Regions from separate parts of the Paenibacillus mucilaginosus 3016 genome, predicted to be linked through region 2. Evidence: predicted binding sites of a transcription regulator. Region 2 holds the regulator's gene; the other holds the start of a gene.
What was found. The regulator Rex, encoded in region 2, represses fermentation and respiration genes when NADH is low (regulators of the CRP and FNR family bind a similar motif). The targets are predictions, from matches to a motif close to TTGTGAAATATTTCACAA.

Region 1 (11,754 bases), 3.8 Mb from region 2:
TGGCTGCGGCAGCCCTCCTGATCTGGACGGCGGGCCTGCTGCTCGGCGGGCATCTGCCGTTCCTGTCCGTCACGGACGTCCGTTAACCGGGACGGGAGCCTGCACGTACACTTCAGCGGCCTGATAACGCAGATTCCTAATTTCAACCATTCACTCCAGGGAGGCAGATCTTATGAAATTCTCGCAAGAACTCCGGGAAGCGGCCGATGCCAGCTGGCAGGCGAGCTTCAACCACCCGTTCGTGCGGGGCATCGGCGACGGCAGCCTGCCGCTCGACGCCTTCCGCCACTATGTGCTCAACGATGCGTATTACCTGTCCCAATTCGCCCGGGTGCAGGCGCTGGGGGCGGCGAAGGCGAACGATCTCTTCACCGTGAACCGGATGGCGGTTCACGCCCAGGGCACGTACGGCGCGGAACTCTCGCTCCACGAGAAGTTCGCCGGCCTGCTCGGCATTACGGAGGAGGAGCGGGCGGCCTTCGAGCCGGCGCCGACCTCGTACGCCTATACCTCGCACATGCTGCGGGCAGCCTACGCGGGAGGGCTCGGCGACATCATCGCCGCCATTCTGCCATGCTACTGGCTGTACTATGAGATCGGCGAGAGGCTGGCCGGCTGCACGCCGGAGGAGCCGATCTACCGGGAGTGGATCGCCGCCTACGGGGGCGACTGGTTCCGGGAGCTCGTGGAGGAGCAGATCGCCCGCCTGGACGAGCTGGCCGAGACGGCCTCGTCCCAGGACCGCGAGCGGATGAAGCGCCACTTCGTGACGAGCAGCCGCTACGAGTACATGTTCTGGGATATGGCCTACCGGAAGGAAACCTGGCCGGTGTAAGCCGCCGGGGCCGTGTGGGGCAGGGTTTGGTGAAGCAGAGCACAGCCCGTCCGGGCTGTGCTTGATTTAAATTAGAAGAATGTGTATCCCGCCAAGGCTCCATTCTGTCATCCTGTATTTCTTATAATCGCGCATTGTTCCTGAAAAGGACGGCACAGGCGTTTATCTCATTTCCCCCTAGACGGGCATGGAGCGTAAACGCTATAATTAAAATGATTATCTTTGGAAGCGCTTACTACCCAATATTGCCCAATTTGAAACGGAGGAGATGTTATGAAAGCCCAAGTCCAAGCTAAGCGCTACGCGGATATAGCCCGCACCCCCAAGTTTCAGGACCTGATGGCCCGGAAGAAGAAATTCCTGCTTCCGATGAGCCTCTTTTTCCTGGCCTATTACTTCACGCTTCCGATTCTTACTTCCTACTCGAAGGTTCTGAACCAGCCTGCTTTTGGGCCGGTCACGTGGGCTTGGATTTTCGCTTTCTCGCAGTTCATCATGACCTGGGCGCTCTGCATCCTGTACTCCCGCAAGTCCGCCGACTACGACCGCATGATCGAGGAGATCCGCGAAGAGCACGCCTGATCCAGACTCTGGTACCGAACTTTTCCTAGCTGACGGAGGGATTCCATGAACGCGACCGCATTTCTGCTGTTTCTCGGCATTGTAGCTTTGACTCTGATCATTACATACTTTGCTTCCAAGAAAACAAAGACGGCCAGCGAATTCTACACCGGCGGCGGCAGCCTCACGGGCTGGCAGAACGGTCTCGCGATTGCGGGCGACTATATGTCGGCAGCCTCGTTCCTCGGGATTGCGGGGACGATCGCCCTGGCCGGCTTCGACGGCTTCTTCTACAGCATCGGCTTCCTGGTGGCTTATCTTGTCGTGCTGTACCTGGTCGCCGAGCCTCTGCGGAATCTCGGCAAGTACACGATGGCCGATATGATCGCCGCCCGCTTCAATAACTCGCGGGTCCGCGGGATTGCGGCGCTGAATACGATCGCCATCTCCATCTTCTATATGATCGCCCAGCTCGTCGGGGCCGGCTCCCTGATCAAGCTGCTGCTCAATCTCGATTACACGGTATCGGTCCTCATCGTAGGCGTGCTCATGACCATCTACGTGGTGTTCGGCGGGATGACCGCTACGTCCTGGGTGCAGATTACGAAAGCGATCCTGCTCATGGCCGGCACCTTCATCGTGTCCCTGATCGTGTTCGCGAAGTTCGACTTCTCCGTCGTGACGATGTTCGAGGCAATGAAGAACGCGACCCCGCTGAAGGAAAGTTTCCTGAATCCGGGCAACAAGTACAAGGTCCCGCTCGATACGCTGTCTCTGAACCTGGCGCTCGTCCTCGGGACCGCGGGTCTGCCGCACATTCTCATCCGCTTCTTCACGGTGAAGGACGCCCCGACGGCCCGCAGCTCGGTCGTCTATGCCACCTGGCTGATCGGCGCCTTCTATATCATGACGATCTTCCTGGGCTTCGGTGCGGCCGCCTTCGTAGGCTATGACGCGATCGTGGCGCAGGACAAGGGCGGCAACATGGCGGCTCCGCTGCTGGCCAGAGCGCTTGGGGGCGACTTCTTCTTCGCCTTCATCTCGGCCGTGGCCTTCGCGACGATCCTGGCGGTCGTCACGGGTCTCGTGCTGTCCGCGGCCTCAGCCTTCTCCCATGACTTCTACAGCAGCATTCTCCGCAAGGGCAAGGTGACGGAGAAGGAGCAGGTGAAGGTCGCCCGCTTCGCTTCCGTAGGGGTGGCGGTGCTGTCGATCATCCTGTCGCTGTTCGCGCAGAAGCTCAACGTGGCGTTCCTGGTCAGCGTGGCCTTCGCCGTCGCGGCGAGCGCCAACCTGCCGGTCATCCTCTTCACGATCTTCTGGCGCCGCTTCAACACGGCGGGAGCGGTCGCGGGCATGCTGACAGGTCTGATCTCCGCGCTGCTGCTCGTGTTCTTCTCGCCGAGCGTCTGGTCGCCGGAGGCCGGCAAGGCGATCCTCGTCGGCACGCCGCTCTTCCCGTACGCCAACCCGGGCATTATCTCGATCCCGCTCGGCTTCCTCGGCGCGATCATCGGCACGCTGGTGACGACAAGCAGCAAGGTGCCGCAGGAGCACAGCGACAAGTTCGACGAGATTCTCGTGCAGGCGAACACCGGCATCAAGCCGGAGGATACCGGGCTGCCGGCAGGAGGCACAGCCTCCAAGGCCCGCAAGGATAAGGGCGTGAAGCCCGGCGCCGGCTTCAATACCCTTGACCGGTAGGCAGCCCGGCTGACCGGCGGAGCAAGAACTCCCCCAGAGATAACCGCCGGCGTGAGGAGGGAACGGCAGCAGGCTGACATCTGCAGTACAGGTGTCAGCCTGCTCTGATTTGCGGGAGCTGCGCTGTACGCTGAAGTTAGCTTGATACCTATTCAAGGACAGGAGAGGCGCATGTACACCATCGTTCATCTGTGGAGAAAGCTCATGAAGATGAATACGGGGAGCGTCTTCGTGCTCACCTTCTTCGTGATCCTGCTGTCTTCCCTTCTTCTTCGGAGGCTGGAGCCCGCCACCTTTCCGACGCTGCTCGAGAGCGTCTATTTTGTCATGACGACAGTAGTTACCGTGGGGTACGGCGATTACAGCCCCAAGACCGATCTCGGCAAGCTGTTTGTCATGTCGCTGTACGTATACGGGATCGGGCTTATGACGCTGTTTATCGGGAGGTTCTTTGACGCGGTGGCCACATGGAGAAGGTGGAGGGAGGAAGGCAAATTGGCCTACAAGAAGAAAGGTCATCTGATCTTTATAGGATGGGGCAGGAAAGTCGAAACGGCGGTGGAGGAGATCCTGAGCTCATACGAGGACGCTGAAATCGTGCTGATCGATCATTCGCTGAACCGGACGCCCGTCTCGGATGAGCGGGTACATTTTATCAGGGGAGACGCGGCAAGTGAGGAGGTGCTGATGAAGGCCAACCTGCTCGAGGCCGGAAGTGTGGCCATCTTCTCGGATGAGAGGCTCGAAGACGCCTTGTCTGCGGACGGTAAAACGGCCCTGATTGCCCTTGGCGTCGAGGGGGTTGCTTCGGATCATGGCCGAACGGTGCATACGATCGTCGAGCTGCGCAAATCCTCCCATAAGAAGCAGTTCCGCTACGCCAAGGTGGATGCGTTCATTCCTTCGGTGGAATCCGTGGCGCTGCTTATGGTCAGGGAATCCCTGCATAAAGGCAGTTCCAGCATCTACAGCCAGATGCTTTCCCAGAGGGACGGTGCCAACTGGTACGAAATCAGGCCGCGTCCCGAGTGGAAGACCTACGGTGCGGCTGCTCACGCCTTGTGGGACCTTGGTGCCAACCTCGTTGCCGTGAATGATAATCTGGAGGTGGCCCGGCATGCGGGAGAGGGGCTCCAAGCCTCCGACAAGCTGTATATTGTCTGCAGCGAAGAAGTGTACAGTCAGCTGAAATAACTGAAGATCCGCCAGACACCACGCCCCGGCCTCCGGGGCGTTTTTTTTATTGCTCACAGGCCTTCCTGCTGCGGCTCTCTCGACCTCGCACGATCTCTCCGGCCCCCTGGACGCACAATGTTCACCGATCTCCCGGATCGCGTGTGATTCACTTCACAGAGAAGCCCCCGGCCTCCCCACTACAATAAAGCCATAACCAAGAAAGACAGCGAACAGGGGGAAGGGCAATGAAAAAGGAACAGACCGGACCGGCTGCAGAGCAGGGGAACCGGGAACACCGGGAGCCGTCCCTGCGGGGAACCTTCACGGCCGTCATGCTGCTCGGGTTGTTTTTGATCGTGACCTGGGCCGGCGTGTTTATGCTCTTTATGAACAGGAACTAAGGGAAGAGATGGGGGAAGCATCATGCATATTCACCGTTTAGAGAAACTATGGCTGGTCTTCGGGATCAGCATGCTGGCCGTCTTCCTGACGGTCGTGGGAGTTGGGGCGTTCGCCCTCGGAATGGAGCCGCCGGGAGGCCACCGGCATACCGTGGACCCCGAGAAGCTGAGCACGACGGCGCCGTTCGATAAGCCGGGACTGCAGCGCCTCGGCAATGGAGAGTACGAAGCGAACATTATCGCTTTCGCGTTCGGATACAAACCGGATGTGATCGAAATCCCGCTCGGCGCGAAGGTGAACTTCAATATTACGAGCTCGGACGTGGTCCACGGCTTCCAGGTCGTGAATACCACGATCAATATGATGGTCGTGCCGGGCGAGGTCAACCACCTCGCGTACACGTTTACGGAGCCGGGGGAGTATCTCGTGATCTGCAACGAGTACTGCGGCGCGGCCCATGAAGTGATGATGATGAAGCTGATCGTGAAATAAAAGCCTGCAGGCAAAGGAGATGACAGCATGGATAACCTACCTAAACCGTTCGACCGCCGGGACAGCGCACTCATCCTGGCCCATATTCTCTTCGCCTTCTTCGCCCTGTTCCTGGGCGGCGTGGCGGGCCTCCTTCAGGGGCTCGTCCGCGGAGGGGCGAACGCCCTGCCGTTTGGCATCGGCTATTACCAGCTGCTTACCGCACACGGAGTCCTCATGGCGCTGGTGTTCACCACGTATTTTATCATCGGCTTCCTCTACTCGGGCGTAGCCCGTACGCTCGGCACCCTGCTCGGGCTGCCGCGCAGGCTCGGCTGGCTGGGCTTCGGCCTGATGACGACCGGGACTCTCTGGGCCACCGTCCTGATTCTGCTGAACAAAGCGACGGTGCTCTACACCTTCTATGCGCCGCTCAAAGCCTCGCCCTGGTTCTACGTGGCGCTGGTCTTCGTGGTGGTCGGCAGCTGGATGAGCGGCTTCGGGATCTTCATGCAGTACCGCTATTGGAAGGTGCTCCACCCGGGGCAGACCACGCCGCTCTTCACCTTCATGGCCGTGGTGACGATGGCGATGTGGCTCATCGCTACGCTGGGTGTCGCCATTGAAGTGCTGTTCCAGCTCATTCCGTGGTCGTTCGGCTGGGTTGAGACCGTCAACGTGGTTCTGAGCCGCACGCTGTTCTGGTATTTCGGGCACCCGCTCGTCTACTTCTGGCTGCTGCCGGCCTACATGTGCTGGTATGTCGTCATCCCGAAAGTCATCGGGGGCCGATTGTTCAGCGATGCGCTCGCCCGCCTGTCCTTCCTGATGTTCCTGCTGTTCTCCATCCCGGTCGGCTTCCACCATCAGCTGATGGAGCCGGGAATCTCGAACGTATGGAAATTCGTGCAGGTCGTGCTGACGTTCATGGTAGTCATCCCTTCCCTGATGACGGCCTTCTCTCTCTTCGCCACCTTCGAGATGCACGGGCGCTCCCTGGGAGCGAAGGGGCTGTTCGGCTGGCTCCGCAAGCTGCCCTGGAAGGATGTCCGCTTCTTCGCCCCGTTCATGGGCATGCTGCTCTTCATTCCGGCCGGCGCGGGCGGCCTCATTAATGCGAGCCATGAGCTGAACGCCATCGTTCACAACACGCTGTGGGTGACGGGGCACTTCCATCTCACGGTGGCGACCTCGGTGGCACTGACGTTCTTCGGCATCACGTACTGGCTGATTCCGGCGCTCACCGGCCGCACGCTGACCCCGCGCATGCACCGCCTCGGGATCGCTCAGACGGTGATCTGGCTCGTCGGCATGCTGTTCATGTCCGGCTCCATGCACACGGTCGGCCTGCTCGGTTCGCCGCGGCGCACGTCCTTCACGACTTACCAGGATCACCCGGACGCCGTGCTGTGGATGCCTTACCATGTGGCGATGGCCGTCGGCGGCACGATCCTGTTCGTGGGCGTCCTGCTCATGCTCTTCAACATCGTAACCCTGCTCCGGGCGCCGAAGGGCCGGCCGGAGGAGTTCCCGATCGCCGAAGTGAGCGACGCGGCGGAGAAAGCCCCGGCCCTCTTCGAGCGGTGGGGCGTATGGGTCGGCATTCTGGTCGTGCTGATTCTCGTAGCTTATACGATTCCGGTGATGGATATGCTGAATCATCCGGGCGTCGGAGCCAAGGGCTTCAAGACCTGGTAACGGTGCGCAGCGGAAAAAAGGAAGCAGCGCGGTCCTCGGAAGGGGACTGCGCTGCTCTTTGCTGTTCGGGGGGAGGGAACGGCTCGCTCGAAAGGGAAGACGTGTCCGCGTTGGAGGTCCGTCCATTAGGGACGGTTGGCTGGCGAGGCCGGACCGCACCGACACCGTGCGTCTCTGTGCAGCGGCGGGTGAACGGTCCAGTGCGGCCCTGTACCGCTCAGGCTCTCAACGGAGCGGAGACCCCCGGCCAATCGCCCAGCATCGGTCAGAGCCTTCTCAGCGCTTCGGGTACAGCGGATAATCCACGCTCGAAGGGACTTCGATCAGGAGCAGCCGCAGCCTGCCGCCCGCATCGGCGGTGACAACGGCCTCGGCGTCCTTGTGCGAATGGAGAAGCACGAAGTCCTTCTCCCGGAAGGAACCGGCCTTCTCCGGCGCGTCGGCCGCATGCCAGGAGCCGCCGCCGCGGACGGCGAGGGCTGTGAGCGTGCGTCCCGCCGGCAGCGGGTGGCGGAGCAGCCTGCCTGGCTCAAGCTCCACATCCCACATGAGCGCGTCGGTGACAAGCCGGACAGGGGAGCCTTCGCCGATGACCGTTTTGCGGGTGCAGCCCTCGGCCTGCTCGGCGGGGAATTCCCCATGCTCGACCTGGGCATAGGTTGGCTGCCGCAGCAGCGCCTGGCGGATCGCCGGCTCGAACCAGATCTGGAAGGCCTCCATGTCCGGCCCGATGAACCGCTCCTCGTGCGAGACGCCGGAGCCGGTCTGCATGATCTGGGCGCCGCCGGCCCCGACCGTGCTGCGGGTGCCGAGCGTATCGCCGTGCTCGGCGCGCCCCTGCAGCACGTAGGTCATAATCTCGAAGCCCTGGTGCGGGTGCAGCGGGATATACCCTTCCTCTTCGGCCCGGGCCCAGGCCCAATAGAAGAGCGGGCCGACGCGCTTCACGACCGAGCCTTCGCCGGAGAAACCGATCGGCTTCTGCTCGGTGATGCTGCCTCCGTCGAAAGAGCCGGTGCCCTGCATGGACGGGGGATAAATAAGAATCTGCATAGGGAGTACCTCCTGAGTAAGGTGAAAATGTAGATGGGGCATATCGTCTTAAAATTAAGATATAGGATGCGGACGGAAGTCCGGGCTCTAAGTTAAGATCAAAGCCTCAGCCGGTAAGGGGAGTGCCCCTACGGCTGCTTGGCGCCCGGAATGGGAGCGCATTTGAAGTTCTCCTTGGCGGCCAGCCCCAGCTTGCGCAGAAGTGAGATCGCCTGCTGCTTCTCCTCGGGGGAGAGGGCGGATACCGCGTGTGCGATGGCTTCCCGGTGGGAAGGGAAGGCCTCATCCAAGAACTCGCGTCCTTCTTCGGTAATCTCCGCGAAGGAGACGCGGCGGTCCTCCTCGGATGGGCGGCGTCTGACAAGGCCTTTGTCTTCGAGCTTGTCCACCACATAGGTAATATTGCCGCTCGTCATGAGAATCTTGCTTCCGATCTGCTGCAGCGGCTGGGGGCCCTTGTGATACAGCAGCTCAAGCACGCCGTATTCGGTCGGGTTGAGTCCGTGCCGGCGGATATCCCTGTGGGCATGGGCCATCACCCACTCGCTGGCGCGGGACAGTACGACGAACAAGTGCAGCGATTCATCCAGATCTTCTTTCATCGACTTGATGCCTCCTGGCTTCCAATACGGTAAAGCGGTATAGCTTGAACTAAAAGTAGTGGAGAACGGCCTGTTTGTCAATCCTGCCAAAGCACCGGATCGGGGATTGGCCAGACCGTACCAGTGAAACAGCATCAGGGTCCGGCCCATATATTGCCGGAAGCGTTCAGCGTATTTTCAGCAGGGAAAATGGCATGAATGCAGAACTTTTTGGAGGTGGAACTCGTACATGTAATTAGGCCGCTGCGGCTTGTCGTCCGTTCCCCTGTTTTTATTGTTCCTTGCTGCCTTATTGTCTATTCTCTGATTCTTACCTGATGGAGGTACTGACCGCATGAATCGAATAAAGGACCACCGGCTGTGGAAGCTGCTGCTGACCTTCACTCTTGCCTTGACGCTGCTGGTGCTTCCGGCCCCGCCTGCGGATGCGGCTTCTTTCTCCTATTCGGCATATCCCAAAGGCACCGTGGGCATGAAAAAGCCGACGATCGGCTTCGACGTGGCCGAAACCGATGCTTCGCCGCGCTTCAGCGCCTTTCATATGAAAGTGGACGGACAGGCTGTCGACGGTACGCTGGATACGGCGGAGATGAGCTACATTTATACTCCGTCCGAAGAGCTTGCTCCCGGCACGCATACCGTTCTCGTTACGCTTCAGTTCGACGGCTATCAGCCGATCGAGAACTCCTGGACCTTCGAGGTGGCCGAGAACGCGGTAGATGAAGTGCAAGCGGACTACTCGAAGAACCAGCAGGACGGTTTGAAAGCCATTAACGACTACCGTACCCTGTACGGCCTCCAGCCGCTGAAGCTGAATCCGAACCTGACGCTGGCCGCCAAGCTGCACGCCTCCTATCTCTCCGCCAACCAGGCGGCGAAGAGCGGGCTGTCCCTGCACAAGCAGCAGTCCGGCCTGCCCGGCTTCGTGGGCGAGGGGCCCGGAGACCGTGCCGTCTATGCCGGATATTACAAAGGTATTGGGGAAGACGTCTCATTCTACACCGGTACGCTCGTCGAATCGATCGACGCCCTGTTCGATGCCCCTTACCACCGGTCCCCGTTCCTGAACCCGGATGCCAAGGATCTCGGCATCGAGATGGTCGGCGACTACGTCGTAATCGAATTCGGCTTCGCGGACGAGTCCGCCGACCTGAACCTGGTCGTCTCTCCGGCTCCGGGGGATCCGTATGTGCCGCTGAACTTCGACGGCTATGAGGATCCGGACCCGATCCGCATGCACACTGCGGCCAAGTACCCGGTGGGCTACCCGATCATGGCGGTGGCCGAAGGGGCGAACATCACCTCGGTCGAGCTGGCGGATGCGAAGCTGACCGACAGCTCCGGGAATCCCGTGGAGCTCCTGAAGAACTCGCCGGCCAACGACGACCACTTGAAGACCGCGGCGATTCTGATTCCCAAGGCTCCGCTGCAGCCGGATACGGAGTACAAGGCGTATGTGAAGCTGAATGTTTCCCGAGGCGGTGTACCGGCCGTGCTGGAGAAGTCATGGAGCTTCCGCACGGAGCCGGCCGACGGGATCGGCAAAACCAAGCTGCATGCCGACGCATCGGCTTATCTCAAGCTGGCTGAGCTGACCTCGCCGCTGAAGCACGTCGTCTCGTTCAAGCTCGACAGCGACCAGTACACGCTGGACGGGCTGCGCTTTCCGATGAAGCGGGCGCCGTTCCTGCTGGACGGCTCCTCCTACCTGTGGGTCCGCGACCTGTCCGCAGCGCTCGGCGCTTCCGTTACCTGGGACGACAGCCGCAAGGCTGCGATCTATACGAAGAACGGGAGAACGATCACGTTCTTCACGAACCGCGGTGCGTACGAGATTAACGGCAAATCGTATACGACCGGCTCGCCTGCCCGCCTTGAGAATGAGCTTACGCTCATTCCGGTCCGCCTGCTGTCCGAGGTGCTGGGGGCGGAAGTGAAGTATAACGAAGCTACGAGAATCGTCACGATCACTTACTAGGCCGCTGCGGCAGCACGGGGAAGAAGAGGCCGGGTAGGGGCGGCAGGAACCGCCCGGCTGATGAGAAGCATCCTGCGACTGGAAACGTCCTTGCGAGGGCGTTTCTTTTTTTGAATTTTATAAGGAAAAATTTAGCAACTTCTGTAGGCAGGCCGGCGTCTGGGAAAGATAGGACCCTGGAGAGAAGGAGAGGAAAGAGAATCATGAACGCCGGATATGTACCGAAGCACAATACGAATCGTCTGCCGCTGCAGCAGAAGAAAGAAGGCCAGCCGCTGCTCCATCTGTTTCTGCTGGGCTGTGTTCTGTTATTTCTGGCCGCGGCGCCTTATGGACGCGCCTTGTTTCTGCACGCCCGCTATGAACATAAGCCGGAGGAGAGCCTGGCTTTTAACAGCCCGCTGTTCAGCAGCTATATCCTTGTGTATCTCGCGCTGGGCGCCGCTGCGCTGCTGCTGTTCTTCCAGGAGCGAAGAGGGGGGCGGCAGGATGCGGCCCTCCTGCTGATATGGTGCACTCCGCTCGTCTATTTGATTCCCGGCCTGCTGCCGGGTACAAGCCCCGTCTCCTCTTATATGTACTATCAGACCTGGTATGCCCAGATGGTGTCCGCAGCTTTCTTCGTTTTCGGCCTGCTCTTGTCGCGGAAGGAATCTGTGAACCGTCTTCTCCGGCACGGAATTGTGCTTGGAGGCTATGCCGTGGTGATCTACGGCCTGCTTGCATGGTACGGCCTTGTGCAGGAGCACGGCCTGATCATCTCCGATGCGAACGGCATCCGGCTGGCGTCCGTCTTCACGTATGCGAACTCTTATGCCGCTTATCTGATGGCCGTCCTTCTGGGAAGCCTCTTCCTGTCGGTGAGGACTTCCTCCACGGCCGCCGCTGCCCTGCATGCCTTCTTCCTGGTGCCGGCGCTGCTGTCCCTGGCCTTGACCCTCTCCCGCGGGGCTTACGTCCTGCTGCCGCCCGCGCTGCTGCTTCTTATGCCCTTCGTCACCTTCTCCCGCCAGGTGATGCTGCTGGCCCAGCTCTCGGCGGCGGTCCTGCTGGCGGCGGTCCTGACCTCCCCGGGCATGCGCACGGCCGCAGCGATCCAGCAGGGGGCGGCGCCGGCCTCCGCGCTGTGGGACTGGCTCCTGCTCCTCGCCGCCTCCCCTTGCCAGCGCCGGCATCGTCCTGCTCCTGAGACGGGGGCAGCTGCTGCTCGAGAAGTGGACGGCGCGCCGCAGGTGGAAGCATATGGGGGGTCGTATTCCCCGTTCTGCTGCTCC
Region 2 (11,754 bases):
CGGGACCGGAGCATTCGTTCCATATGGACGACGAGGCGGCCGCCTCGCTGTATGGGAGCTCCCCGAGCCGCGGCTCGGGCGCTGTAACGGAAGACGTATCGGAAGAGAAGAAGACCGCCAAGGAACCTCAGAAAGTTCCTGTGACTTAATGGCTGCAAGCCAATCATCGAGGGACCGCTGCCCGGGCCGTTACAGCTGGGGCGGTCCCCAATAGTAATCGGGAACGGAGCAGGCTGCCTATGGAAACCGTAAAGAGTATTGACCGGCTGAGAGAGCTGATCAAGGAGAAGAAAGCGCAAAACCCGAACCTGACGGTCGGTTTCGTGCCTACAATGGGTTTTCTCCACCGGGGGCACGCCTCCCTGCTGGAAGCCGCCCGCCGGGAGTGCGACCTCGTCGTGCTGAGCATCTTCGTTAACCCGCTGCAGTTCGGGCCGAACGAGGACTTCGAGCGCTACCCCCGCGATGAGGAGCGGGATTTGAATATTTCCGAAGAAGCGGGGGCGGACCTGGTATTCTTCCCGCAGGTAGAGGAGATGTACCCTTCGCCGACCAAGACGATCGTATCGGTGTCCGGCGTCTCCGAGGGATTGTGCGGGGCATCGCGCCCGGGCCATTTTGACGGGGTATCCACCGTGGTGACGAAGCTCTTCCATATCGTCCAGCCCGACCGGGCCTATTTTGGGCTGAAGGACGCGCAGCAGGTCGCCGTCATTGAGCAGATGGTGAAGGACCTGAACATGCCGGTAACGATTGTGCCGTGTCCGATCGTCAGAGAAGCGGACGGCCTGGCGCTCAGCTCCCGCAACGTCTACTTGAGTGAGGAGGAGCGCAGCCAGGCTCTCGTGCTCTCGGCGGCGCTGAACGCTGCGGAGCGGCTGACGGAAGAGCGCGGCAGCGGGTTTACAGCCGCTGAGCTGACGGCTCTGATCCGCCGGGAGATCGGCAGGTCCCCGCTGGCGGACATCGACTATGCTGAAGTGCTCAAGTACCCAACGCTTGAGCCGTTCACGGCCCCTGAGGCGGGGCAGCGCATCATTGTCGCTCTCGCGGTGCGGTTCGGCCGTACGCGTTTGATAGATAACCGGATTCTGAACATCCGGTAGAACGGAAGCTACACACCCCAGGAGGCGATCATCCATGTTTCGTACCATGCTGAAATCCAAAATCCACCGCGCCACGGTGACAGAAGCCAATCTCAATTATGTCGGCAGCATTACTATTGACTCGGATCTGCTGGATCTGGTTGACATGCTTCCGAACGAGAAAGTGCAGATTGTTAACAATAACAACGGGGCTCGATTCGAAACGTACATCATTCCGGGCCCCCGCGGCTCCGGGGTCGTCTGTCTGAACGGCGCGGCAGCCCGCCTCGTCCATCCCGGCGATACGGTCATTATTCTTTCTTACGTTATGCTGTCGGATGAGGAAGCCCGCAAGCATGTGCCGCAGATTGCCATCATGGGCGAGAACAACAGCGTCGTCACTGTGCTCAAGGAAGAAATTCATTCCACGGTTTTGTAGTCCGCATGAAACGCGACGGGGAGACGCACAATGTAACTACATTAGACGAAGCGTAAGGTGGGATCAGCCGTGTTCAAACATCTTTTTGCTTCCATGAACGAGATGCTGAGCGAAGTCATGGCGGAGTACCCGTCCTCCACCGGCGTGAAACGCAGAGAGCTGCAGGAAAAGCTCCGCGCGCTGAAGGCCATGAGCGACGCTTGCATTGAAGAGTGGCTGCAGTTCGAGGAATCGATGGGTCAGGGGGATGCGCGCCGCCGGGATATCCTTCAGCGGCAGCGATCCTTCGGATCCGGAGCTGGCCGGCAAACGGACGGAGCTGTTCATCCGCGGCCAGGGCTTCTACAAGCTGCACATGTTTGATGAGGCCATCGCAGAATTCGATGAGCTGGTCCGTCTGCAGCCTGATTTTACACTGGCGCGCATTTATCTGGCGATGTCGTATCTCCGCAAAGGAGAGATGACCGAGAGCTATACACATTTTCAATTTTTATCCCAGCTGACTGAGAATATGCAGATCAAGGCGATTTCGTACAACGCCATGGGCTGTATCCAGGCCCAGCAGCACAATATGGATAAAGCCTGTGAATTTTTCAACATGGCGTACCGCACCGATCCGGCCAGTGTCCAGCCGCTCCTTGAGCTTGGCGTATGCAGTGAAGGCGGCGGCGGCCTGCAGTTTGATATTTCCCCATCCCGCGAACCGCTGTCGTAAGCGCATGGCCAAGTTTGCTATTCCCTTTTGACTGCAAGATTGGTATGCTTAAGGGGAGAGTGGGGATGAAGGGATTGACACAGCACGTATGAAATTTGCGGTTCTGGATTTTGAAACGACCGGGAGCACGACTTCGGATCGCATTATCCAAGTCGGGCTCTTTATTATAAATGACCAAGATATTACGGACAGGTATACTTCTCTCGTCAACCCGGGCATGAGTATACCTGCTGCTATTACTACACTTACCGGCATTACCGACGACATGGTGAAGGATGCGCCGTCACTGGATACCGTGATGGCGGAGATGGTGCCCTTGCTGGAAGAGTCGGTCCTTGTTGGACACAATATTGCTTTTGACCTTGCGTTTCTGCAGCGTGCACTCGATGAGACGGGGTACTTCCCGTTTGACGGGCGTGTGCTGGATACGATGGACGCGCTGCGCGTCCTCTTCCCGGGACTCGGGTCACTCCAGCTCTCCATGGCCTGTCAGGCGCTGGGTATCGCACATGAACGGCCTCACCAGGCCGACAGCGACGCAGAAGTGACAGCTGCGATTTGGAACCGCTGCATTGAGCGGTTTCAAGGGCTTCCTCTGCTGACGCTCCAGCGCATGGAGATGGTTTTTGCCGATTCGGCCAGCGATTTCGGCTGGTTTGTGCAGGAGATGCTGCAGTACAAGGAGCTGCACTCGCCGCTCGACCCCGATGCCGACCGGTATTTCAGACAGTTTGCCCTGAACGTGGAGGAGTGGGGGGACGAAGAGCCCGTCCGCACCCCGGAAGAGGTGAGGCAGCTGCCGGACAGCTTCGAGGAATTCTATGACGGGCTCCGGGCTGCGCTCAAGACGAAATTCGCCGCCTATGAAGAACGTGATGCCCAGGTCCAGATGATCCATGAAGTCGAGGAGGCGTTCGAAGAAGAGCGCCACCTCATCATTGAAGCGGGAACAGGCACGGGCAAGTCGCTGGGCTATCTCATTCCTTCCCTGTATTACGGGATCAAGCAGGACGAGAAGGTGGTGGTGTCCACCCATACGATCAACCTGCAGGAACAGCTTCGGGAAAGGGATGTTCCTCTCCTCCATGAGCTCTTCCCGATCGGGTTCGAGGCTTCCGTTCTCAAGGGTAGGAGCCATTACCTGTGCCTGCGCAAGTTCGAGCAGAAGATGAACCTGATGGACTTCGAGCACGGCAAAGAAGACCGAATAACGGCTGGACAAATGCTGGTCTGGCTGGGGGAAACGAAGCATGGCGATGAAGAAGAACTGCACTTTGCGGGACGGGGACGGCAGTTCTGGCACTCCGTCGAAAGCGATACGGAATCCTGTCTGAACCGTGCATGCCCCTGGTTCAAGCGCTGCTTCTATCACCGAGCGAGACACCAGGCGAATTCGGCCGACGTCATTATAACGAACCACTCTCTATTGTTCACGGATACGAAGGCGGAGAACCGGCTGCTTCCTTCCTATAAGCACCTGGTCATTGATGAGGCTCATCACTTTGAGGATGTGGCCGGCAAGCATCTGGGCATCGAGCTGCATTATCACGGCCTCTCGAATGCCATAGCCTGGCTGTATAAGGACAGCCGGGCCGGTCAGCTCTCCTCCCTGCGCTTCCGGCTGCAGCGTCACGAAGACGAGAAGGCCAGGACCTGGTGTTTAGTCGTTGACGAAGCGGTAGAGAAGCTGCTGGTACTCCGGGAGGAGTGGGAGAGTCTGTCCGAGATGCTGTATCAGCTGCTTGTCTCGCGTAGCGATCCATCGCAGCAGAGCGAAGGCAATGCGCTCGTCTACCGGGTGCGCAAAGAGAAATTGCCTTCCGGCTGGGAGAAGCTGATGGTCACGGAAGAAAATATCATGCTTCTGTTTAACGATACGCTGAAGAAAGTGGAGCGTCTCATCTCGGACATCAAGGAAGTACAGGACGATTACGATGTGCAGGGAGTTCTTACCGATCTCAGCGGGTCGGTCAAGGAGCTGCACCGGCAGAAGGATGCACTCCATTTCTTCATGACGATGCCGGATGAGAACTATGTGTACTGGATGGAGGCCGGCCACTACAACAAGAACCGGTCGCTGCAGCTGTCTTCCGTACCGATCGACGTCAGTTCGATGCTTCAGGGACAGTTCTTCGGTGTGAAGGACAGTGTCATTCTAACCTCTGCGACCTTGTCCGTCGGCAAGTCGTTCGATTATACCTGCGAACAGCTGGGCCTTAAGAAAGACGAAGAGCAAGGGAAGCTGCGTACGGTGCAGCTGCCTTCTCCGTTCAACTACAGGGAGCAGGCCCTCGTCGTCATTCCAAGGGATTTTCCTACGCTCAAGGGGGCGGCAGGGGAGAAGGAATTCCTCGACCGGCTGATTCCATCGCTGGCGGAGGTAGCGCTGCAGACCCGAGGCCGGATGCTCGTGCTCTTCACCTCCAACCGGATGCTGAAGCTGGCGCATGCTGGACTTAAGGATGTGCTGGCTTCGTTCGGGATAACGGTTCTCGGGCAGGGAGTCGACAGCAGCAACCGCAGCAAGCTGACCCGGCTGTTCCAGAACAGCAAGGCTTGCGTCCTCCTCGGAACAAGCTCCTTTTGGGAAGGTGTGGACATCCCGGGCGATGCGCTGACCTGCCTGGCGATCGTGCGGCTTCCTTTCCAGCCGCCGAACCACCCTCTGGTCGAAGCGAAGACGGAGAAGCTCAAACAGCGGGGGATGAACGCTTTCATGAAGCTGTCCGTTCCTCAAGCGGTGATCCGGTTCAAGCAGGGCTTCGGGCGGCTTGTCCGGACCGCAGCCGATAAAGGCATCGTGATCATCTACGACACGAGAGTGATCGATACGCAGTACGGCAAGTATTTTCTGTACTCGCTCCCGGGTCCGAGGATCGAGCATATGAACTCGGCTCAGCTCGTGCCAAGAATAAAGCAGTGGATGGGTGAGAACGAAGCATGAAGACGATAAAAATATCGGAAGCGGTTGTCCGGAGACTGCCGATTTACCTGAGGTTCCTGAATGAACTCAGCAAGAAGAATGTGCAAACCGTTTCCTCACAGGATCTCGGCGTGAAGCTGGACTTGAATCCGGCGCAGATCCGCAAGGACCTCGCTTACTTCGGAGAGTTCGGCAAAAAAGGAATCGGTTATGATGTGGATTATCTGATTGAAAAGATCCGGCAGATTCTCAAGCTCGACAAGGTTATCCCCGTCGCCCTGGTGGGCGCGGGGAACCTCGGCCGGGCGCTCTGTAATTATAACGCTTACTTGAAGGATAACATGAAGATCGTCGCGGTGTTCGATGCGCAGGAGAACAAGATCGGCGAGTCGATCAATAACTTGAAGGTGAAGCCCATGTCCGAGCTGAACGAGGTCATCCAAGAGGCCAAGGTGCGCATCGGCATTATTACGGTGCCGGCTGCGGAAGCCCAGCAGGTTGCGGACCGGTTCGTCGAGTCCGGGGTGGAAGCGATATTGAATTTTGCACCGCTCATTATCAAGGTTCCATCCGAGGTGCGGGTGCATCACGCCGACTTCACGACGGAGCTGCAGAGTCTCGCATATTATCTGGACTAATTCGCGATGATAAGATCCTAGAACACCAAAAAGCCCGGAGCTGAAGCTCAGGGCTTTTTGGTCTGTTCCGAGTGCTACAGACTGAAGATAATCTTGTAAATCAAGTAGGCCAGAATCATCGAGATCGGGATAGTGATCACCCAGGTCATGATCATCCGGGTCACCGTCGCCCACTTGACATCATGGAACCGCATAACCGAGCCTGTTCCGATGATAGAAGACGAGATGACGTGCGTGGTGGACAGCGGCATCCCCAGGTGAGTAGAGACCTGAATGACGATGGAGGAGTTCAGGTCTGAAGCGAAGCCGTTGACCGGCTCGATCTTCAGGAGCTTCTTACTCATCGTCTTGATGATGCGCCAGCCGCCGATGGAGGTTCCGAGACCCATCGCCGTTGCCGCTGAAAGTTTAACCCAGAGCGGTACATCGAGTGTATCCTGATATCCCATCGATACGAGACCGAAGACGATAATACCCATTGCCTTCTGGGCGTCGTTGCCGCCGTGGGAGAAGGAGAGGAGACCCGCCGAGATGACCTGAAAGCTGCGGAACGTCCGGTTCAGCTTGGTCCGGGAGCTGTTCCCGCTCATGACGATGAGCTGGCGGATGATCCACATGATGATAAACCCGGTAGCAAAAGCGACCATCGGGGATAACACCAGAATAATGACGATCGAGCGGAAACCGTCCCAGTTGAGGGCGCCCATCCCTGCACCCGCAATGACCGCACCTGCAAGAGAGCCGATCAACGTGTGCGATGAGGATGACGGGATACCGTAATACCAGGTGAGCAGGTTCCAGATGATCGCCGAGATCAGGGCTGCGATAACGATATGCATGCCGTTCTCGATGGTTGCCGGGTTGGCGACCGAGCCGCCGACGGTCTTTGCCACTTCCGAGGAGAAGATGGCTCCGACAAAGTTGAGTATGGCCGCACCAAGGACGGCAACCCGCGGGCTAAGAGCACGGGTCGAAATGGAAGTGGCAATAGCGTTGGCCGTATCGTGAAAGCCGTTGATAAAGTCAAAGAGCAGCGCCAGTGCTACGATGACGATAATAGTTGTTAACATGGGTTCCTCCTAATGCTGCCGCTGGATCAAAGGGTATGGGTTGGAGTACGAACGGCTGCGTTAGGAGTAACGCAGAACTACGCTGTCGAGAATATCGGCTACGTCTTCGCAGGCATCCGTTGTTTCTTCCAGACGCTCGTACAGCTCCTTGAGTTTGAAGTCATGGTACGGGTCCTTCGGATTCATGAAGATTTCGCGGATTCCTTCGCGCATCAGACGGTCCGCCTCGTTCTCCAGGGAATTAATCTGAACCGTATGCTCGGAGAGCTGCATGTACTTCTTTTTGGCGAGAAGTTTGAAGGCGTCGAGAATGTGCTGACAGCTGGCCACGATGACCGCGGAAAATTCCTTCATATAATTATCGGAAACCGTAATGTTCAGATAGTCAAAACGGGCGATGGTCGCTTCGATGCCGTCGAGCACATCGTCAAGCTTCGTAGCCAGCACCATGATATCTTCACGGTCAATCGGCGTGATGAAAACCTTGTTCAGCCCTTTGTAGATCTGGTGTGTGATTTGGTCCCCTTTATGCTCAAGTTCTTTCAGCTGCGGGTAAAACGTCGCCGGCGGTTCGGTGCCCATGACCGCATCGCGGAACTTTTGCGCAGCATCCAGTGTATTTTCCGACGCTTTGATCAAGAGCAGCAAAAAGTCGGTGTCGTTTTTTTTGGTAAAAAGCATTGTTTTTGGCCTCCCAAGATTGTGAAAGATTGTGAAATTTACAAAAAATTAATAAATTTTTCGGGTTTTATGTAGGAAAACAGCCCAAATTCACACAAAATTAAAAATAACATACTCATGTAATGATTTGCAATCTTAGTTTGTCCTTGATGCCACATTCTCATGATTGTTAAGGGGTCCCAGAGCAAGCCCGGCCGACCTCAGTCAGCTTGATTTCTCTTCTTCCGATGTTGTACATTGAAGTCAAAGCAGTAAGGCTGCGAGAGGAGTATACAAGTGAAAAAAACGAGGATCGATAACGGTATTTTCATTACGATGAAGGAAGAGAATCCGGTGGTTACCGGTACGATGATCATGGAAGGAAGCCGGATTGTATACATAGGAGAGCCTCCTGCGGGCGAGCTTGGAGAATGTGACGAACGTGTGGACGGCAAAGGGAAGCTTTTCCTCCCCGGGTTTGTCAACACGCATGGGCATGCGGCGATGTCGCTGCTGCGCGGGTATGGGGATGACATGGCTCTGCAGCTGTGGCTTCAGGAGAAGATGTGGCCGATGGAAGCCAAATTTACGGCCGCTGACGTCCGCAGCGGGACGCTGCTTTCGATCCTCGAGATGGTTAAGGGCGGAACCACAATGTTCGTCGATATGTACGATCACATGAACGAGGTGGCGAAAGCAGTAGAGGAAAGCGGACTGCGGGCGTGCCTCACACGGGGCGTCATCGGTCTGTGCCCCCGGGAGGTACAGGATGCGAAGCTGGAAGAGGCGGTCCGCTTCGCGAAGGATTGGCATGGGGGAGCGGACGGCCGGATCACGGCGATGATGTCACCGCATGCGCCTTACACTTGCCCGCCGGATTATATTGAACGGATCGTAGCGGCTGCCCATGAACTGAATCTGCCGATTCACACGCACATGTCCGAAACCGCGCGCGAAGTCCAGGAGAACGTGGAGCAGTACGGTAGCCGTCCTGTCGCGCACCTGGAGAAGCTCGGCGTATTTTCCCGTCCGACGCTCGTGGCCCACGGCGTACATCTGACCGACGAGGAGATCGGCATCCTGAAGCAGTACGATGTCCGCGTATCCCACAATCCGAACAGCAATCTCAAGCTGGCCAGCGGTGTGGCGCGTGTGCCTGAGCTGCTGAAGGCCGGCGTTCTGGTGTCGCTGGGTACGGACGGGGCGGCAAGCAACAACAACCTGGACATGCTCGAAGAGATCAGGCTGGCCGCCTTGATTCATAAGGGCGTATCAGGCGATCCGGTAGCCGTTCCGGCATGGGATGCGCTGAAGCTGGGAACCGTCGACGGAGCGCGCTCTATCTGGCTTGAGGATGTAGGTACACTGCAGCCGGGAATGAAAGCCGACTTTATCGCCATGGATATCGACCAGCCTCACTTCTTCCCGCGGACGAATCTGATCTCGCACGTGGTGTATTCCGCCACTTCCAGAGACGTTACCGACGTATGTGTCGACGGCAGATGGCTTGTACGCAACAGGGAGTGTCTGACTTTGGATGAAGAAAAAATCATGCATGAGGCACAGGGCGCTTTCGAACGTCTGACATCCGCTTAAAGCATAGTTAAAGGAGGGAGAAGGGTTGCGCAAACGATGGAAGGTTCTTCTCCTGACGTGTGCCGCGGTCACAGCCGTGTTTGCCGGGGGCGGCGTTGTCTTTCAATCGGTCATGGAACCGGTATGGTCGGGACAGCGCCAGGCGGTGCAGGCCGCTTATGAGAAAACGGTGCTGGCCAAAGCAAACAAAGTAGAGCAGTTCGTAGGCGATGAAACCTATACCGTGATTACGGGGGAGGACAAGATCGGGCAGGGCATCTTTGTCTTCGTTGCCGGAGACAAGATCCGGACCGAGCCCGCCCCAGCAGGGATGAACGCGGAAGCGGCTGCAGCCAAGGTCACCGGGAAGGTGCCTGGAGCGGAGGTGCTCCGCGTGATGCCGGGTATTCAGAACGGTGCCCCGGTATGGGAAGTCTTCTATAAAATAGCACCGGAAGATAAGCCGGAGCAGTATTTCTATGATTATTATACATTTACGGACGGACAGCCGATCGATACCTGGAATCTGACACTTAGGTAATCCGAGCGATCATCGAAAGGCATGCGCCGTCAAGCAGAAAGGCAAGTCCGGATTCGGCCGTGACAGCTCCTGCGAAACAGACCAAGCCGCGATGGACGACGCTGATTCAGCATCTCACCGCGGCTTTTTCTGCAATTTTTAAGAAAAATTTAGGATTTTCACGATTTTTCCACACATTACATCGCCAATCGTATATATCTTGTGATATACTCTCTGTATGCCTAAGACGATATATTCTATGAAAGGGGGACGCTAGCTCATGAAGTTACGTCTCTTACCAGTCATTCTTAGTGTCCTTGTGTCGTCGTCGTTGTTGTTCGGTGGCTATTTTGCTTACCAAAGCTTTGCAATGGAGAACCCGCTGCAGAAGACCGTGTCGGGAATCAAGGGTGTCGAGCTGGTTGCGATGGATTTGAGTGGAACCTCGGCTGCGATGGAGATCAAGCTGGAGAAAGGCACATCGCTGCGTGAAGTATATCACCAGATTCAAAGTCAAGGCGGTACGGCGCTTGCCCGTAAAGATTTGAAACTGAAGGTGACCAATCCGGGCTCCGCCCGTTTGGAACAGTGGTGGTCTACTGCGCTGTTCGATATAGCCCAAGCCATGGAAACGAAGCAGTACGCACAAATTCCTGCAACATTGAAAGAAAAAGCAGCCCAGGCGGATCAGACCGGAGGTGCCATTACAGCCACCACCGAGATGGACGAGAACTATGTGTACATCACGCTGACGGACGGAGAAGCGAGCAAGTACATCATGCTGCCTCGCGCTGCTGCCAAAATGGGGGTGTGGCCTAATGAGTAAATACGGCAAAGAGATTCTGATCGGCTTTGTTCCGGTTCTCATCGTCTTTTTATTTTTCTTAATGTGAACGTGGTGCCGATCATCTTCATGTCGGTCATCCTCGGAACGTTCCTCTATATGGCCCGTGCCCGTAACGGCATGGGAGTCGGTACGGCTGAGCGCAAGACCCGCGCCCAGGCGCCTAAGCCTATGTCGTTCGAAGACATCGGCGGCCAGGAGCGCGCCAAACGTGAGCTCAAAGAAGCGCTGGACTTCCTGATCCGAGCCGAAGATATTCAGCGCCTTGGCATCCGCCCGCTGAAGGGTATTCTGCTGACAGGCCCTCCGGGAACGGGGAAGACACTGATGGCAAAGGCTTCCGCGCATTATACGAACTCGGTCTTTCTGGCCGCATCCGGCAGTGAGTTCGTAGAGATGTATGTAGGTGTCGGTGCCTCCCGGATCCGCGACCTGTTCAAGGAAGCGCGCACCCGTGCGGCCAAAGAGAACAAAGAGAGCGCCATTATCTTTATCGATGAGATCGATGTGATCGGCGGCAAGCGTGACGGCGGCCAGCACAAGGAGTATGACCAGACGCTGAACCAGCTGCTGACCGAGCTCGACGGGATTCATACGGCCGACGCTCCGCGCATTCTCATCATGGGTGCGACCAACCGGAAGGAAATGCTGGACAGCGCCCTGCTGCGTCCGGGCCGTTTTGACCGTCATATCGAAGTGGACCTCCCGGACAAAAAGGGCCGTCTCCATATATTAAACATCCACGCGAAAAATAAACCACTTGCCGACAATGTAAATTTGGAAGCCATCGCGCAGGAAACATTCCACTTTTCCGGTGCGCAGCTGGAGAGCCTGATGAATGAAGCGGCGATCTACGCCATGCGCGAAGAGTCCGATTTCATCGGCCAGCAGCACCTCTCGCTGGCAGTCGACAAAGTCATGCTCGGCGAGAAGACGGACCGCGAATCCACGAAGGAAGAGCGGGAACGCGTGGCGATGCACGAACTGGGACATGCTATTGCGGCGGAGCTGGTTCGTCCAGGATCGGTTTCGCAGGTGTCGCTGAGCCCGCGCGGCAAGGCGCTCGGCTTCGTGCGCCACAATCCGCAGGCGGATCAGTATCTTTATACGAAGCAGCACATCGAGAATCAGATCATCGTCGCGCTGGCAGGCTCCGTAGCCGAAGAAATGTTCTACGGCGGCCGCAGCACCGGTTCGCGCAACGACTTCGAGCAGGCGCTGAACATGGTCCGCACGATGATGGATTCCGGCCTTACGCGACTCGGCATCATTGACCGTGAGATGG

Region 1: the regulator Rex is predicted to act here: its motif matches at 4,436-4,453, upstream of PM3016_RS30040 (cytochrome c oxidase subunit 2A).

The regions. Positions count from the first base shown of each region.
Region 1 is NC_016935.1:7,280,290-7,292,043, reverse strand. Features, by position in the region: gene PM3016_RS30065 (energy-coupling factor transporter transmembrane component T family protein) at 1-86, shown strand, start outside; gene tenA (thiaminase II) at 173-835, shown strand; gene PM3016_RS30055 (DUF485 domain-containing protein) at 1,109-1,417, shown strand; gene PM3016_RS30050 (solute symporter family protein) at 1,463-3,100, shown strand; gene PM3016_RS30045 (potassium channel family protein) at 3,272-4,294, shown strand; gene PM3016_RS30040 (cytochrome c oxidase subunit 2A) at 4,522-4,677, shown strand; gene PM3016_RS30035 (cytochrome c oxidase subunit II) at 4,700-5,170, shown strand; gene PM3016_RS30030 (b(o/a)3-type cytochrome-c oxidase subunit 1) at 5,198-6,847, shown strand; gene PM3016_RS30025 (pirin family protein) at 7,124-7,900, opposite strand; gene PM3016_RS30020 (MarR family winged helix-turn-helix transcriptional regulator) at 8,029-8,502, opposite strand; gene PM3016_RS30015 (stalk domain-containing protein) at 8,837-10,480, shown strand; gene PM3016_RS40445 (O-antigen ligase family protein) at 11,721-11,754, shown strand, end outside.
Region 2 is NC_016935.1:3,493,681-3,505,434, forward strand. Features, by position in the region: gene panB (3-methyl-2-oxobutanoate hydroxymethyltransferase) at 1-149, shown strand, start outside; gene panC (pantoate--beta-alanine ligase) at 240-1,106, shown strand; gene panD (aspartate 1-decarboxylase) at 1,141-1,524, shown strand; gene PM3016_RS15235 (tetratricopeptide repeat protein) at 1,772-2,239, shown strand; gene dinG (ATP-dependent DNA helicase DinG) at 2,328-5,183, shown strand; gene PM3016_RS15245 (redox-sensing transcriptional repressor Rex) at 5,180-5,800, shown strand; gene PM3016_RS15250 (inorganic phosphate transporter) at 5,875-6,870, opposite strand; gene PM3016_RS15255 (DUF47 domain-containing protein) at 6,931-7,551, opposite strand; gene PM3016_RS15260 (amidohydrolase) at 7,828-9,126, shown strand; gene PM3016_RS15265 (cell wall elongation regulator TseB-like domain-containing protein) at 9,152-9,646, shown strand; gene PM3016_RS15270 (hypothetical protein) at 9,906-10,451, shown strand; partial or broken gene PM3016_RS15275 (AAA family ATPase) at 10,444-11,754, shown strand, end outside.